3 regions of the Enterovibrio makurazakiensis genome follow, and region 3 is predicted to be linked to each of the others. Evidence: predicted binding sites of a transcription regulator. Region 3 holds the regulator's gene; each other region holds the start of a gene.
What was found. Region 3 encodes PurR, which represses purine synthesis genes. Its sites were predicted from a motif close to TNANGNAAACGTTTNCNTNA; they were not measured.
Positions count from the first base shown of each region.

Region 1: metK (methionine adenosyltransferase) is a predicted target of PurR. The motif match lies at 2,356-2,375, and genes of this name have one in related genera.
Region 2: purM (phosphoribosylformylglycinamidine cyclo-ligase) is a predicted target of PurR. The motif match lies at 4,236-4,255, and genes of this name have one in related genera.

Region 1 is NZ_JAKJSE010000006.1:205,487-211,189, reverse strand. Features, by position in the region: gene tkt (transketolase) at 152-2,149, opposite strand; gene metK (methionine adenosyltransferase) at 2,507-3,661, shown strand; gene L4D06_RS04545 (SprT family zinc-dependent metalloprotease) at 3,768-4,259, shown strand; gene L4D06_RS04540 (endonuclease) at 4,387-5,097, shown strand; gene rsmE (16S rRNA (uracil(1498)-N(3))-methyltransferase) at 5,205-5,703, shown strand, end outside.
Region 2 is NZ_JAKJSE010000004.1:13,507-19,209, forward strand. Features, by position in the region: gene fadE (acyl-CoA dehydrogenase FadE) at 1-665, opposite strand, end outside; gene lpcA (D-sedoheptulose 7-phosphate isomerase) at 953-1,531, shown strand; gene L4D06_RS00095 (class II glutamine amidotransferase) at 1,610-2,401, shown strand; gene purN (phosphoribosylglycinamide formyltransferase) at 2,494-3,129, opposite strand; gene purM (phosphoribosylformylglycinamidine cyclo-ligase) at 3,132-4,175, opposite strand; gene upp (uracil phosphoribosyltransferase) at 4,356-4,982, shown strand; gene L4D06_RS00115 (uracil-xanthine permease family protein) at 5,061-5,703, opposite strand, start outside.
Region 3 is NZ_JAKJSE010000005.1:140,922-146,624, reverse strand. Features, by position in the region: gene lpdA (dihydrolipoyl dehydrogenase) at 1-485, opposite strand, end outside; gene L4D06_RS02855 (TfoX/Sxy family DNA transformation protein) at 1,732-2,325, opposite strand; cyclic di-GMP riboswitch class I at 2,449-2,545, opposite strand; gene purR (HTH-type transcriptional repressor PurR) at 2,848-3,858, opposite strand; gene torD (molecular chaperone TorD) at 4,543-5,190, opposite strand; gene torA (trimethylamine-N-oxide reductase TorA) at 5,305-5,703, opposite strand, start outside.

The DNA of each region.
Region 1 (5,703 bases), on a different contig from region 3:
CTGTTAGAAGCAAGCGCTTTCATCGACATTACCTCGTCATACCAAATAGTTCCTGCTCTAGAATCCAAACACAATGCAGGCGTGCTCCATCTTTTTTAAGCAAAAAAAAACCGAGCCAGCTGGCTCGGTTCTCATTGTCACTGTCTTGCTATTACGCGAGAAGTTCTTTCGCCGTTTCAACCACATTTTCAACGGTGAAACCGAACATCTTGAACAGCTCGCCCGCTGGTGCAGATTCGCCAAAGGTGTGCATACCGATGATACGACCGTCGAAGCCAACGTACTTGTACCAGAAGTCAGCAATACCCGCTTCAATTGCAACACGAGCAGTCACGTCTGAAGGCAATACAGATTCACGGTACGCCGCATCTTGTTGGTCGTAAACGTCAGTGGCAGGCATAGACACAACACGAACCTGTGTGCCGTTAGCCGCTAATTGTTCAGCAGCTTCAACTGCCAGTTCCACTTCAGAACCTGTCGCGATCAAAATTAGATCTGGCTTGCCTGCACAATCTTTCAGAACGTAGCCGCCCTTCGCGATGTCAGCTACTTGCTCAGCAGAACGATCTTGCTGTGCCAAGTTTTGACGCGAGAAAATCAGTGATGTTGGGCCATCTCTACGTTCAATAGCCAGTTTCCACGCAACCGCAGATTCCACTTGGTCACACGGACGCCATGTGCTCATGTTCGGCGTTAGGCGTAGAGATGCGATTTGCTCAACCGGTTGGTGTGTTGGGCCATCTTCACCCAAACCAATAGAATCATGGGTGTACACTTGGATGTTCTGAATTTTCATCAGTGCAGCCATGCGCATTGCGTTACGTGCGTATTCCATGAACATCAGGAATGTTGCACCGTAAGGCACGAAACCGCCGTGAAGTGCGATACCGTTGATGATCGCCGTCATACCGAACTCACGCACACCGTAGTGGATGTAGTTGCCTGATGCGTCGTCAGCCGTCACGGCTTTCGAACCCGACCACATGGTCAGGTTTGAAGGCGCAAGATCAGCAGAGCCGCCCATGAATTCAGGGAGCATCGCACCAAACGCTTCTAGCGCGTTTTGAGATGCTTTACGTGATGCAATGTTCGCAGGGTTAGCTTGCAGATCAGCAATGATTGCGTTTGCCTTTGCTTCCCATTCTGCTGGCAAGTCACCGTTTACGCGGCGCTTGAATTCAGCAGCCAGTTCAGGATAAGCCGCTTCATACGCAGCAAACTTTTCATTCCAAGACGCCTCTTTTGCCGCACCCGCTTCTTTAGCATCCCATGCGCCATAAACGTCAGCAGGGATGTCAAACGGGCCGTGTTCCCAGCCGAGTTGTTGACGGGTCGCTGCGATTTCATCTGCGCCTAGTGGTGCGCCGTGACAATCGTGGGTGCCCGCTTTGTTTGGTGAACCGAAACCGATCACGGTTTTGGTACAAATCAGGGTAGGACGACCTGTTTCTGCTTTTGCCGCTTCAATAGCGGCATTAATTGCGTCAGCATCGTGACCATCAACAGCAGGAATAACATGCCAGCCGTAAGCTTCAAAACGCTGAGGTGTATTGTCAGTGAACCAGCCTTCAACATGACCATCGATAGAAATACCGTTGTCATCCCAGAATGCAACCAGCTTGCCTAAACCTAGCGTACCCGCCAGTGAACAGGCTTCATGAGAAATACCTTCCATTAGACAACCGTCACCCAAGAACACGAAAGTGTTGTGGTCAACGACGTCGTGGCCTTCACGGTTAAATTGCGCCGCCAGAGATTTCTCTGCCATTGCCATACCAACAGCGTTGGTAATGCCTTGGCCTAGCGGGCCAGTGGTGGTTTCAATGCCTGGTGCATAACCGTATTCAGGGTGACCTGGGGTTTTTGAATGCAGTTGGCGGAAGTTTTTCAGATCATCAATCGACAGATCGTAACCAGTGAGGTGAAGCAGAGAGTAAATCAGCATTGAACCGTGGCCGTTAGACAAGATGAAACGGTCGCGGTCAGCCCATTCAGGGTTTTGCGGGTTGTGGTTCATGTGGTCTCGCCACAGTACTTCGGCGATATCAGCCATGCCCATAGGGGCGCCCGGGTGACCAGAGTTGGCTTGTTGTACACCGTCCATGCTTAGTGCACGAATCGCATTTGCTAAAACCTTGCGGGAAGACATGTCTGCTCCTGAGATCAATAGACGTTTTGTTTTATATGCAAACAGGTGCAACACTCAATATTGAGAGAGGCCTGATCGCAGAACTTGGCGGGGTCGTATTGTCGCAAGACTGCCGTTCGTCTGCAAACGATTTACATGGCTGATATATCGGCTTTCTTAGGATTTGAACGCGAAAGAAACGTTTAGATTCGACATCTTGCGACACGGAACGCAATCGTTTTCTATTTACACAGACAAATTGCATGGTTGATTTCTTATCGCCCATGCGTAGAATAGACGTCCAGATGGTAAAACATCTAACCATTTAAACGTATATCAACCTATATCCAGTTAAATATTTATTTTAAGGAACGCGACATGGCCAAACACCTGTTTACTTCAGAATCGGTTTCGGAAGGTCACCCAGACAAAATTGCTGACCAGATTTCAGATGCCGTACTTGATGCGATTTTGGAGCAGGACCCTAAAGCCCGCGTTGCTTGTGAAACTTACGTGAAAACCGGCATGGTCATGGTGGGTGGTGAGATCACTACCTCTGCTTGGGTTGATATCGAAGAACTGACGCGTCAAACCGTTCGTGAAATCGGCTATGTTCACTCAGACATGGGCTTCGATGCTGATTCTTGTGCCGTATTGAACACCATTGGTAAGCAATCGCCTGACATCAACCAAGGTGTTGACCGCGCAGACCCGAAAGAACAGGGCGCAGGCGACCAAGGCATCATGTTCGGTTACGCATGTAACGAAACTGACGTGTTAATGCCAGCACCGATTACTTACTCTCACCTTCTTGTTAAGAAACAAGCAGAAGTGCGTAAGAGCGGTAAGCTAGATTTCCTTCGCCCAGATGCGAAATCACAAGTTACATTCCAATACGACCAAGGCAAAATTGTTGGTATCGACGCGGTTGTTCTTTCTACCCAACACTGTGATTCAGTGACCACTGAGCACCTACGTGAAGCGGTAATGGAAGAAATCATCAAGCCAGTACTGCCTTCAGAATGGCTGAACAAAGAAACCAAATTCTTCATCAATCCAACGGGTCGTTTCGTTATCGGTGGCCCAATGGGTGACTGTGGTTTGACGGGTCGTAAGATCATCGTTGATACCTACGGCGGCGCAGCGCGTCACGGCGGTGGTGCGTTCTCTGGTAAAGATCCATCAAAAGTTGACCGTTCAGCGGCATACGCAGCACGCTATGTAGCAAAGAATATCGTTGCTGCTGGTCTAGCAGATCGCTGTGAAATCCAATTGTCTTACGCAATTGGTGTTGCTGATCCGACGTCTATCATGGTTGAAACCTTTGGTACTCAGAAAGTATCTGAAGAAATCATCATCGAAGCGGTACGTCAGCACTTTGACCTTCGCCCATACGGCCTACAAGAAATGCTGGATCTGCTGCAACCTATCTACAAGAAGACAGCAGCATACGGTCACTTCGGTCGTGAAGAATTCCCTTGGGAAAAAACCGACAAAGTGGCAGCACTGCGCGACTTCGCTAACATCAAGTAATCGCTACCACGCAGCGCCACAGATTAAGAAAAGGGAAGCTTCGGCTTCCTTTTTTTCATGCCAATCTTTACCCTAGCCGCTGTCACCATTTTACTTTGCCAAAGCGATGAACGAACTCCACTACCGTATTACCCGACGCGTAAGCGAATGCATCTATCATGCGAATCAGATCCTCAATGTAGATTTTTCGGTGCCAGCTATTCGTTTTGATATTCGGGGAAAAACGGCAGGAATGGCGCTGCTTCAGCGCTGGCAACTTCGCTTTAATCCCGTATTACTAGCAGAAAACCCAGAAGCATTTATTAACGAAGTCGTTCCCCATGAAGTCAGCCATTTAATCGTGTTTGCACGATTCGGACGTGTTCGCCCGCACGGTAAAGAGTGGCAGGCTGTTATGTCTCAGGTATTTGATGTTCAACCTAAAACCACGCACAGCTTTGACATCAAATCCGTGGAAGGCAAAACCTTTCCTTATCAATGCCAGTGTGACGTCATCCCTTTGTCTGTGCGCCGCCACAACAAGGTGCAACGCCAGCAAGTGCAGTACATGTGCCGCCGCTGTAAACAGCCTCTGGTGTGGAAACCTTCTACACCCTAACGCGAATGCGTTAACGACCATTTCTCTCAATTAACAAGTTTTTCAATTAACACTATTTTAGTGAGATTTAACTCGCATACATCTGCAATAATCAAAGTACTTAATTCCAAAAAGACTTTGTTTCATGATGAAAAAGTATCTCTTGCTGCTTTCTGCGTTGTTGATATCGCCACTGGCGATGTCTGCTCCTGAGCATCCACAATCCTTTTCGAAAGCCAAACGCATCGCGCAAAAAATCTATCAGGATTACCCCACCTCTTTTTACTGTGGCTGTGACATTGAGTGGAAAGGGAAGAAGGGCGTACCGCAGTTAGATGAATGTGGTTACCAAGTGCGTAAGCAATTAAAACGCGCTAGCCGCATTGAATGGGAACATGTCGTTCCCGCTTGGCAGTTCGGCCACCAGCGCCAATGCTGGCAAGACGGCGGACGCAAGAATTGCGGCAGAACCGACCCGGCCTTCCGTTTAATGGAAGCGGATCTGCACAATCTGGTCCCTGCTATTGGCGAAGTGAACGGCGACCGCTCTAACTATCGTTTCTCACAATGGAACGGAGACAAAGGCGCATTTTACGGACAATGCGACATGAAGGTCGATTTCAAACAGCGTGCAGTCGATCCACCCGCGCAAAGCCGTGGCGCAATTGCACGTATCTACCAGTACATGAATCAACAGTATGATTTTCGTTTAGCGTCAGCGCAGAAAAAGCTCATGAATGCATGGGATAAAACCTACCCTGTGACGGATTGGGAATGTGAGCGTGACCGTCGTATTGCCCTCAACCAAGGGAATCACAACCCTTTCGTGAAAGCAGCATGCGAAAAAGCAGGTCTATAAAGGCAACCTAGCTGAACGGAAAGACAAACCAAAACCTCACCAATACTACAGCCAATGAGCAGTAGCATGCTAAACTGCTGCTCATTATTTCCAAGACCAAAACCACCATGCGTATCCCAAGAATTTTCCATCCTGAATTGCTGCCTAACAGCGGCCGTGTCGCACTCGATGATGATGCGGCGAATCATGTTGGCCGTGTATTGCGTATGCAAGTTGGACAAGACGTCCTGCTCTTTGATGGCAGTGGCGCTGAATTTCCGGCCGTGATTTGTGACGTATCGAAAAAGAACGTCAATGTCGATATCACTGAACGTGTCGAGCGCAGCATTGAATCGCCATTAGACCTGCACCTTGGTCAAGTTATCAGTCGCGGCGACAAAATGGAGTTCACCATTCAAAAGTCTGTCGAGCTTGGTGTGAATGTGATTACACCGCTGATTTCCGAACGATGTGGTGTCAAACTCAACGCCGAGCGCTTCGACAAAAAATTACAGCAATGGCAGAAGATTGCGATTGCTGCTTGCGAGCAATCTGGCCGAAACATCGTCCCAGAAATCCGCCCTGTGATGGCGCTGGATGCCTGGAGTCAGGAAGCGTTTGATGGGT
Region 2 (5,703 bases), on a different contig from region 3:
TGGTCACGGGTACCGTAATGTTGCAGCAGCTCGCCTGGGCCTAAGCTATTTGGTACACCAACGGTTGAAGATAGCACACTAGAAACGCCGGTAAGCTTTTGCAAAACCAAGGATTGTGCGTAAGCAGAGAACTCAAGACCACCGTATTCTTTCTTGATGATCATGGCGAAGAACTTGTTGTCTTTTAAGTACTGCCATACGTCTTCTGGAAGATCGGCGAGCTCATGTGTCACTTGGTAGTCATTGACCATTCGGCACACTTCATTAACAGGGCCATCAAGGAAAGCACGCTCTTCAACACTCAAGCGTGGTGCAGGGATGTCATGCAGTTTGTTCCAATCTGGCGCACCCCGGAAAAGGTCGGCTTCCCACCAAACAGTGCCGGCATCAATGGCTTCCTTTTCTGTTTGCGACATTTCAGGCATTACACCTTTAAACATCTTGAGTGCCGGCTTGCTAAGCCAGCTTTCACGAAAAGCACGCACATTAAGTGGAATAGCTATAGCAAAGAAAACCAACCACGATATTTGGCCAACATTGCCAAGGAGTGATCCAACTATTAACAAACTTACTGCTGCGGCAGTGAACATTTTTAGGCCAGCACGGTGATAGGCCAAAAGTGCAAGTACTGCCAAGAACGTTATCAGATATAGGGTTGTTGCCATGTCAGGTTCTCCTTATCCATCAACCCAGCTTAAATTGGTAAGAGGTCATACCACTTAATTGTAAGCAGGTTTTTGCGAGAATGTAAAACAATGACCCGTAAAAATGTGCACCGTCTTTCACTGATTAGGTGAATTGCTCTAATTTATTTTTCAGATAATTGTTTTCATTCAACAATCACAACCGTCATGGGAATATCGACAGCTTCCGGTGTTTACGGGTACACTGGTTCAAGACAAATTTGGGCGGCTTGCCCCATGCCATTCAACATAAAAAAAGAGAATAGCCCATGTACCAAGACCTTATTCGCTCTGAGCTGACAGAAGCTGCAAGCGTGCTAGACGCGTTTCTAAAAGATGAAAAGAATATTGCGAACATTGAAGCTGCTGCAAAGCATCTGGCGGATGCATTTAAAGCGGGCGGCAAAGTTCTATCATGCGGTAACGGTGGCTCGCATTGTGACGCAATGCACTTTGCGGAAGAGTTGACCGGTCGTTATCGCGAAAATCGTCCAGGTTATCCGGCGATTGCTATTTCAGACCCAAGCCACATCTCATGTGTGAGTAATGACTTTGGTTACGAGTTTGTATTCTCTCGCTATCTTGAAGCGGTAGGTATGAAAGGTGATGTGCTGTTTGGTCTGTCTACATCGGGTAACTCAGGTAACATTCTTCGAGCGATTGAGGCGGCAAAAGCCAAAGGCATGACGTCTATCATGTTGACGGGCAAAGACGGCGGTAAAATGGCAGGACTTGCGGATATTGAAATCCGTGTGCCGCATTTTGGTTATGCTGACCGTATTCAGGAAGTGCACATCAAGATTATCCACATCTTGATCCAGCTTGTTGAAAAAGAAATGGAAAAATAATAGGGATTTGCCCATACAGTGCTGAGTGGTTCGATGAACAGCAGTTCAGCACTGTTGATAAGGAAAGTGTGACGGAACATGTGTGAACTTCTTGGCATGAGTGCCAATGTGCCAACCGATATTTGTTTTAGTTTTACCGGTTTGATTCAACGTGGTGGCAATACAGGTCCGCACCGAGATGGCTGGGGAATCGTTTTTTATGAAGGAAAAGGCTTTCGTACCTTCAAAGATCCAAACCCAAGCTGTAACTCAAAAATCGCTGAACTCGTACAAAGTTACCCAATAAAAAGCTGTGCTGTGGTCAGTCATATCCGACAAGCCAATCGCGGTGAAGTGAATCTTGAAAATACGCACCCGTTTACCCGTGAAATTTGGGGACGTTATTGGACGTATGCGCACAATGGCCAACTTACGGGTTATGAAGATATGCCGTCAGGGCACTTCAAACCGGTCGGTGAAACGGACAGTGAAAAGGCGTTCTGCTGGTTGCTGCATGAAATTGAGCACTACTACCCGGAAAAGCCAGAGGACATGACCGAAGTCTTTCGATTTATTGCGAGTCGATGCGACACCTTGCGTGAACTTGGTGTGTTTAACATGCTGTTTAGCGATGGTGATTACGTCATGGCGTATTGTACTAACAACCTTCATTGGATCACTCGCCGTGCGCCGTTTGGCAAAGCAAGCTTGATCGATGAAGATGTTACGGTCGATTTTCAAGAAGAAACGACACCCAACGACGTGGTGACTGTCATTGCAACTCAGCCACTCACCAACAATGAAACGTGGCATAAAATGCAGCCTGGTGAGTATTGCGTGTTCCATCTTGGTGAAGTGATCACTTGTAACCGCGCAGATTTTAAAAGCTAGCGAGAAGGGCTTTAACGGTAACGGTCCAGATACAAAAAAACGCGCTGATTGGCGCGTTTTTCTTTTAAATCAATCATGTGGTTAGTCGAGAGTTATTCGGTTGCGTAACCAGCCTCTCCCAACATCAAGCCATCCATTAGTGCTTGTCCGTCGTTCATTGTCAAACGCCCCTCACAGAACCATTCAATGACGAGCGGATAGATACGATGCTCTTGCTCTTGAACTCGCTCAAACACGGTATCGGCATTGTCCTGTTCAAAGATAGGCACTTGTGCTTGAAGAATAACAGGACCGCCATCGAGTTCTTCAGTCACAAAGTGCACAGAGGTTCCATGCACTTTGTCACCGGCATCAATGGCTCGCTGGTGGGTATTCAAGCCCGTGTACTTAGGAAGCAACGAAGGGTGGATATTGATCATTTTAGCGTGGTAATGCTGAACAAATGCAGGCGTTAAGATTCGCATGAAACCAGCGAGCACAATAAGATCGGGTTGATAGCCATCAATGGCAGTCATCAATTTATCGTCATACTCGCTGCGATCGGTGATTCCTTTGCTTGGCACCACGACAGCATCAATACCTGCACTTTTTGCACGAGTCAGCCCGTAGGCATCTTCTTTGTTCGCTATTACCGCTGCTATATTGATGCCATCTTTTTGATGGCATCGATCGATAATGGCTTGCAAGTTAGAGCCGTTTCCGGAAACCAGCACTACCACGTTTTTCATGATCACCCCTTGATTTCTACCTGCTCTTCATCGGCAGATGCATTTGCAATGTTGCCAAGTAGCCACGCTTTCTCACCTTCTTGGTTGAGAATGTCGATAGCTTGTTGAGCTTGCTCTGCAGGTAGGGCAATGATCAAACCAACACCACAGTTAAAGGTGCGGTACATTTCGTGTTGAGTCACGTTGCCGTTTTCTTGTAGCCATTTGAAAATAGCAGGCCACTCCCAGCTGTTACCATCGATAACAGCTTTAGTGCCTTCAGGCAAAACGCGAGGAATGTTTTCCCAGAAACCACCACCAGTGATGTGCGATATTGCGTGTGCATCGCAGGTTTCTAGCATCTTAAGGACAGGCTTAACATAAATGCGAGTCGGCTCTAGAAGGTGGTCACCCAATGATTTTCCTTCAAGCTCAGCAGTCACATCGGCATTTGATACTTCGATGATCTTACGCACTAAGCTATAACCGTTTGAGTGAGGGCCTGAAGATGCGATAGCGATGATTGCGTCACCAGCACTGACTTTAGAGCCGTCAATGATGTCTTCTTTTTCTACAACACCGACGCAGAAACCTGCAACGTCGTAGTCTTCACCGTCATACATACCTGGCATTTCAGCGGTTTCGCCACCGATCAATGCGCAACCAGATTGCAGACAACCTTCACCAATACCCGTGACGACATCCGCCGCGGTATCAACATCCAGTTTTCCTGTTGCATAGTAATCAAGGAAGAATAGGGGCTCTGCACCTTGAACAATCAAATCGTTCACACACATAGCAACCAAATCGATACCAATGGTGTCGTGTTTTTTCAGATCCATTGCTAGGCGAAGCTTGGTACCTACACCGTCAGTACCAGAGACCAGTACGGGCTGTTTGTATTTTGTAGGCAATTCGCAAAGTGCGCCGAAGCCACCGATGCCACCCATGACTTCAGGACGACGAGTGCGCTTAACTACACCTTTGATTCTGTCAACGAGGGCGTTACCTGCATCGATATCTACACCTGCATCTTTGTAGCTAAGAGAAGACTTATTATCGCTCACTGGGGATCCTTACCAAGTTATGGACTTAAAAGCGGCGCTATTTTAACAGTGCCATTCTAAAAAGGAAAACGTTTGCGTCAGCCAATTTGCAGCAAAAAAGCGCAACTAGTTGTCTGTAACTATTCCCCCCATATTTCTTGTGTATAATGCGGTTAATTTGTTTTTTTGCAGGAGTCTGTCATGAAAGTGGTTGAGGTTAAGCATCCGCTTGTTAAGCATAAAATCGGTTTGATGCGTGAAGGTGATATCAGCACCAAGCGTTTCCGTGAGTTGGCCACCGAAGTTGGCAGCCTGCTGACTTATGAAGCAACATCAGACTTTGAAACCGAAAAAGTGACTATTGAAGGTTGGAATGGTCCTGTTGAAGTCGATCAGATCAAGGGCAAAAAAGTCACGGTTGTGCCTATTTTGCGTGCAGGTCTGGGTATGATGGATGGCGTACTTGAGCACATTCCAAGTGCACGTATCAGCGTGGTAGGAATCTACCGTGATGAAGAAACGCTAGAGCCAGTGCCTTATTTCCACAAACTGGCAAGCAACATCAACGAACGTATGGCGCTGGTGGTTGATCCAATGTTGGCAACCGGTGGTTCAATGATCGCGACGATTGACCTGTTGAAAGAGAACGGTTGTTTCAACATTAAAGTGTTGGTACTCGTTGCGGCACCTGAAGGCCTAGAAGCACTAGAGAAGGCGCACCCAGATGTTGAGTTATATACCGCTGCCATTGATGAAAAACTGAATGACAAAGGCTACATCGTTCCTGGCTTGGGCGATGCGGGCGACAAGATTTTTGGTACTAAATAAGCACCATTAGTGCTTGTGGCAGCAACAATAAAAAAGGCTTCCAATGGAAGCCTTTTTTATTACCTATTTTTTGACTAATCAGTCTTCCATTTGCGCATTATCGACAACGTGAGTTTCACCCATGTCATGCGGGAGAATGAGGTTAAGCAAGATAGCCACGATACCGCACAAGCTGATGCCTTGAAGGCTGAACTCGCCAATACCAAACGCCATACCACCAATACCAAACACCAGTGTTACCGCCACAATGGTCAGGTTGCGCGCTTTGTGCAGATCCACTTGGTTTTTAATCAATGTATTTAGGCCAACGGTTGCAATCGAACCGAATAACAAAATCATGATGCCGCCCATAACTGGGACAGGAATGGTTTGCAGTACTGCACCTAGCTTGCCCACAAAGGCCAAGATAATTGCGGTGACAGCAGCCCAAGTCATGATGGCAGGATTAAATGCGCGAGTTAGCATCACCGCACCTGTGACTTCACTGTAGGTGGTGTTGGGTGGTGCACCGAACATTGAAGCGGCTATCGTGGCCACGCCGTCACCCGCCATGGTACGGTGTAGTCCTGGTTTTTTCAGGTAGTCTTTACCGGTTACGTTTGAGATAGCTAGCATGTCGCCAACGTGCTCAACTGCAGGAGCAATGGCAACAGGAATCATAAACAAGATGGCGTTGATGTTGAATGCTGGAGCCGTGAATGCTGGCATAGCAAGCCATGCG
Region 3 (5,703 bases):
AATGTGCGGATAGGGGTTAGACCCATCAGCAGATTAATAAGGAAGAATGGGAAGACGGGAATCAAACGAAGTGTCAGTAGATAGAAAGGACCATCGTTCTCGACGCCTTCGTTAATGGTTGTAAGTTTGTTGCCAAATTTGTTTTGAACAGAATCTTTCAACAAGAAACGGCTGACGAGGAAAGCCAGTGTGGCACCGATGGAGCTTGCAAAAGAAACCAGAAGCAATGCCCACCAAAAGCCAAAAAGTGCAGCCCCAAGCAAAGTCGCAATGGCTGCGCCTGGCAATGAGAGGGCGGTCATGGCGATGTATACCAAGAAGTAGACAACGCTGGCAGTTAAGAAGTTTTGTGAAATGCTGTCTTTGAGAGACTCATGCTGTGCTTTTGCATTTTCAAGTGTAAAAAGCGCCCCTAAATCAAAGGCAAACCACGCAATAAATATGGCTGCGATGATAAAGATAATGCCTAACTTCTGTTTATTCATCTGTATTCCTTTATGAGTCACTTACTGCAAATCAGTGTTCCGAATCTCGGGCACCATCGCCAAATGACTTAAGCAATTTGAAAGTGCTTGTTCAGTGAGAACATGCTCACTGCCCATCCTTAGCTTAAGTGTATAACGTCATTGTTATTGAATGGCTTATCTCAATGAATTATTGCGTTTATTTGCCAAGACTGTGACCACAATAGGCCCAATCAAAATTCGAAATATGCAGCAAGTTGTGTTTTGGGTTTCAGTGCTTTTGCTAAGAAATAAAGACCTGCAAATTTGGGATTTCATTACACTCTTCATCAATTTTTTCGAATCTAGTACGAGAGTTGTCGAGGTTTGGATTTGAAATTTCTTTTAATTTATTGATTTATAGTGGTTATATTGCGAATTGCGTATTGGAATGATAGCGGTGCTCAGAGCGAAAAACGGGAACGAGCAGAAATGGTCACCGAGAGAAAGTGATAAAAGAGGTGGTTATAAGCAGTATTTCGAATATTGAATGGCTAACAATGACAAAGGAACCACGGCAAGTGTTGTAGCACCAACGATGTGATAGTTACGGTGCCAGTATCTTTGTGCAAAGCTATTGAGCCTCAAGCCCCATAGGATGACAACAGCATTAATGCTAATAAAGACGATCACTAATACTGAAAGAAATGACGGCGCAAACATTCCGTCGACAAGCGCTGCGTAAAATGAGATCGGCAATAAGAAGCAGAAAAACACTGCCCACTTAAAACGTCGAGGCCACTTACGAAAATGGTCTCTAAAGATCCTGTCAATTTGGTCTGGATAGGGTCTGCTGTAATGCATCTTATTGTTGCCATTCATCTATCTACTCTTTTGGCTTAGTTCAAAATTCCAACCAAAGATAGTCAACTAGATGCATTTAGCATAATAAACGTGACGAATGTCGCATAAATGGGATTATTGGTTTTTTGGCAACCTTAAAATGAGATTTGTGATAATTGCTTATTTATAGATAAAAAGCTCGTTAGAAGCATGGCCTATAAGCAATGGAACATGATGTTCTTTTCGATTAACTGAAAGAATTGAACGTAATATTGGGGTAGATGATTGGTTGTTTGTGAAGATACGGTATGAAATGCGCTTAGTGCGGTGTGAGAGGCGAATTCGAGAGAGTGGTGAAACTGAAAGACTGGGCGAAGATAGATTCGCCCAGTCGATCCCTTGATTGTTCACTTTAGGGTACCGACAGGGCGAAATAATGAAATTTTTACTGTCTTAGTGTTTCTAACAGTTCATCGCGTCTCTGAGGAGAGACGACAGACCAGTGTTTACCTTCAATTGCGCCTTCTAGCGCCCAAAGAAGTTCTAGACTTAGCGTATCGCTATGTGACTTTTGTAGAGCTTGATAAGCCCTTACGGCACCTTCAGTTTGCAATTGCTCAACAGAATCGATTCCTGCTTTTTTCAGCATACGTTCTGTCGCAAGTCTTAGGTTTGGCAAATCTTTGATACGCGTTGGCGCCGCAGTCTTCTTTTCTTGTTGATCATCTTTGGCGATGGCATACGCAATATTCGCATAATTCATCAGAACCTCTGATTGATCCCACAACGTTTCTGGTATGGCATAGTATTTTGTTGTGACAGGGAAGCCACGTTTCTTGTAGACGTAGGGCGTCATCGAAAGTTTAATGAAATCGGCTTCATTCGCTTGACCAGCGCGAAGATGAAGTTGGTCGTTGACGACCAAGGCGAACATTGTCTCGTCGCAAAAGACACCAAACCCGCCAAACATAGAACGCGATTTGATTTTGCCCAGACATTCGAAGAATTTTAACGTGTTTTTTAGTGTTGGTTTATCCATGTGACTTATTCTCAATCATTACGTTCCGTTCCTGGATGAGCGGTCAAGGAGCAACGTAGCAAAGCTAATTCAGAGAATTGTCAATGTACCGAAAAGTAATTTCGGTGTATGAATGCTAACGTCATCGGTAACTCCGCTACCACCAACACAAAATTTTTGTGTGCTGTGAGGCCGGAAGCTTTGCGTCCCACGCTTTCGCTGTGGTTTGCCTTTTTCTTGACGACTATTAGCTTAACTGAATCGCATCATATTGTCGTTATTGCTAGTCTCAAAAAATGTGATCTTGCTTCAGATAGAGTCTTATTGATATGAATGAAAATATCAGGTTCTCTTTGTAATTGAAGCCATTTTAACCAAAGCGGTCATTTTTTAATTGAGTTAAAGATTAGCACTAGAAAACTAGACAAACTATGCTTATTGAGCTGGATCTCAATAATGAGAAGATTTTGTTAAATTTTCTTGTCACATAAAAAAATAGCCCGCCAAAAATGGCGAGCTATTGATGAACTTTGTGCGTTAAAACTATTCGGCGTTTAGATTTTTCACTGAATTACGAATAATCAGTTCAGGCTGCATAACGAAAATCTGTTGCTTGTTTTCTTTGTTCGCTAAACGTTCCAACAATAATTTGATTGCCGTTTTACCCAAGCGGTTTTTGGGCTGATGGATCGTCGTTAGTGGTGGCGAGAAAAATGCAGCCAAATCGATATTGTCGTAGCCAATGATCGAGATGTCGTTTGGTACGTCTAGACCCGCTTGGCGGAATGTACTGATTGCTGCCAATGCCATAATGTCGTTAAAGCAAAATAGTGCCGTTGGACGCTCATCAAGTGCTAACAATTTGTTTGCTGCTTCTACCGCTGTGTCGCATTCGAAATCTGCATCTACAATCCAATCTGGATTTTCTTGTAGTCCAGCTTCTGCCAGCGCTTTGCGGAAACCGGCAAGTCGTGTTTGGCAGGTTAGCTTATCCAATTGGCCTGACATACAACCAATTTTCGTATGGCCGTTATCAATAAAGTATTTCGTCGCAATATACCCACCGAGTTCTGCATTGTCTTGAATACAGTCAGTATTGACGTGCTGCGTTCCCCAATCCATGACAACCATTGGCAAATCTTGCTTTCTCTCAAGAAGGGCAAGCAGTTCCTCATTGAGGTCTGAACACATTACTAGCAAACCATCGACACGCTTTTCTGCCAACATGCGTAAATAGTCGCGCTGCTTGGCGAGGTTGCCTTCTGTGTTACATAGGATCAGTGTATAGCCCTCTTTGTAACAGTACTCTTCTACGCCATGAACAACTTCCGCAAAGAATGGGTTTGTTGATTTGGTAACAAGCATGCCAATGGTGCGTGTTGAGTTGCATTTCAAACTACGCGCAACAGCACTGGGTGCGTAATTTAGGTCATCCACCGCAGCCCAAACTTTTTTGGTCGTATTCTCTGCGACAAAACGTGTTTTGTTGATCACGTGAGAAACCGTTGTGGTTGATACTCCGGCCATGCGTGCGACGTCTTTAATCGTTGCCATTTGGTATTCTTCTTATCATTTTCATCGGCAGCATGAGAAATGCTGGCTGCCTTACATGTTTACGCCGCTAACGAGGAGCGGCGTACTGGGTTCGACGAAACAGGTTTCCATTTTCTCGACCGTTTCGTATCAATGTGTGAAAGCACGTTTTTGAAGTGCATACATGCTTTCTTTATCTTGCATCGTAATAGGTAGTGCTAGAACACATGTCGGTTGTTTGCCGTTGATTAAAAGAATCAGCTTAATTCGTGACTCTTTATTCTGATGAACGTTCATTAGCACTGACGATGTGAACATTATGCTGGTTCAAGCATGTTCTCTTATGATTCGTCTTACACGGAAAGCGGCGAATCGTTCGAAACGAGTTGGAGTGACCTTGCCATCTATAGCTACTAAAGATCGGCTCAAAATGTCACATTGAGCACGCCAAAAACCATTCCATCGACACAACATTAGGTGTTATGACCTTGTTGCTGTGAAAGAGATTTTTCAGCAATTTCTCAATGCCAATCGCTTGCGTTCACAGTTTACTGGCTCATGGACGCAGTCGCAATTATTCAATTGAAGCGACTCGCATAAGCTTGATGCGTATCAAGCTTGCGAAATCGCTACGATTTTCACTTTCTATCTCTAAAAAATGAAAAAACCGGGCAAGCCCGGCTTTTTGGTTTCGGGAGTTGGACGCTATTCGCCTTTTAGGAACGATAGGTCTAATGCGACAAATGCGTTGAGGAGCACGCCAGACGCTTTATAAAAGCCAAAGCCATCGAATTGTTCAAGCGACTTCTGGAAGCTGCCTAACCATGTAGTAACCATGGTTTCTAAGAATACCTGTTGCTCTTGCATCAAGGCTTCTTGTTTGTCTTCTTCGGTCTCTTTGTTCGTAAGAATGACCAAGTTACCCATGAAATCGAGGACGACAGCAAGATGGTCAAAGGGCTCATTGAAGTCTTTTCGTTGAGCGATGCCATATTTCTCCATCCATTGACCCATCTCTTGCGCAGGTTTGTCGTTGAGCAAACCAGTCTCGCCGATGTACATGGAGGCATAAGGCAATGCGCCCGTTTTTGGGGTGCTAAGGAACAAACCACAAAAATCAGCCGCGAGTTCCAATTGCGCGTCTTCGCGCAATTTTAATGCGGCTAGTGCGCTACGAAAACCTGCGATTGGGGCTTTCAATTCATCGGTCATGGCGAGCGCGGAATAGTAACTATCCATGCTGCTACCTTGATAGTTGATGAGATCTTCTTGGGTCAGCTCATTAGCAAACAGAGAAGACATCCACCAGTAAAACTCGGCGCGTTGTTCGTTGATGGCGTTAAATTCTTTCATTGTCATTCCGTCGTTAGGGAAGGGCAGAGAGAGTAAAAATGTGTAAGAGTATAAGTGTATAGAATATGGAGTAAAAAAGGGCAGCTAAGCTGCCCTTTTTCTTCACACTGTCTCTTATGCGATATCCATCGCTGGGAACAGTGGGTTCACATCATCCACAGAGGTTGGGCCGCTAAAGCCAGTAACCGCTGGAATTTTGCCTGTGAACTTCTCGATCTCAACCAATGCAGTGTGCGCAGAGGTAGCTTGAGCGAGCTTCGATGTCCCGATATCTACAGTCAATACGTTTGGATCGCCGTAGGTACAAAGCGTGCCTGGCTTACCGCCTTCAAGAGGGGCATACCATGCGCCTTCTTCAATACGACATACGCCCGCTTTATAGTCGTCAGTCACCACTGCGCCTGCTAGCACTTGACCACGGTCGTTAAACACGCGAACAAGGTCGCCAGACACAATACCGCGCACTTTTGCATCCGCTGAGCTGATGTAGCAAGGCTCGCGACCCGCAACCGC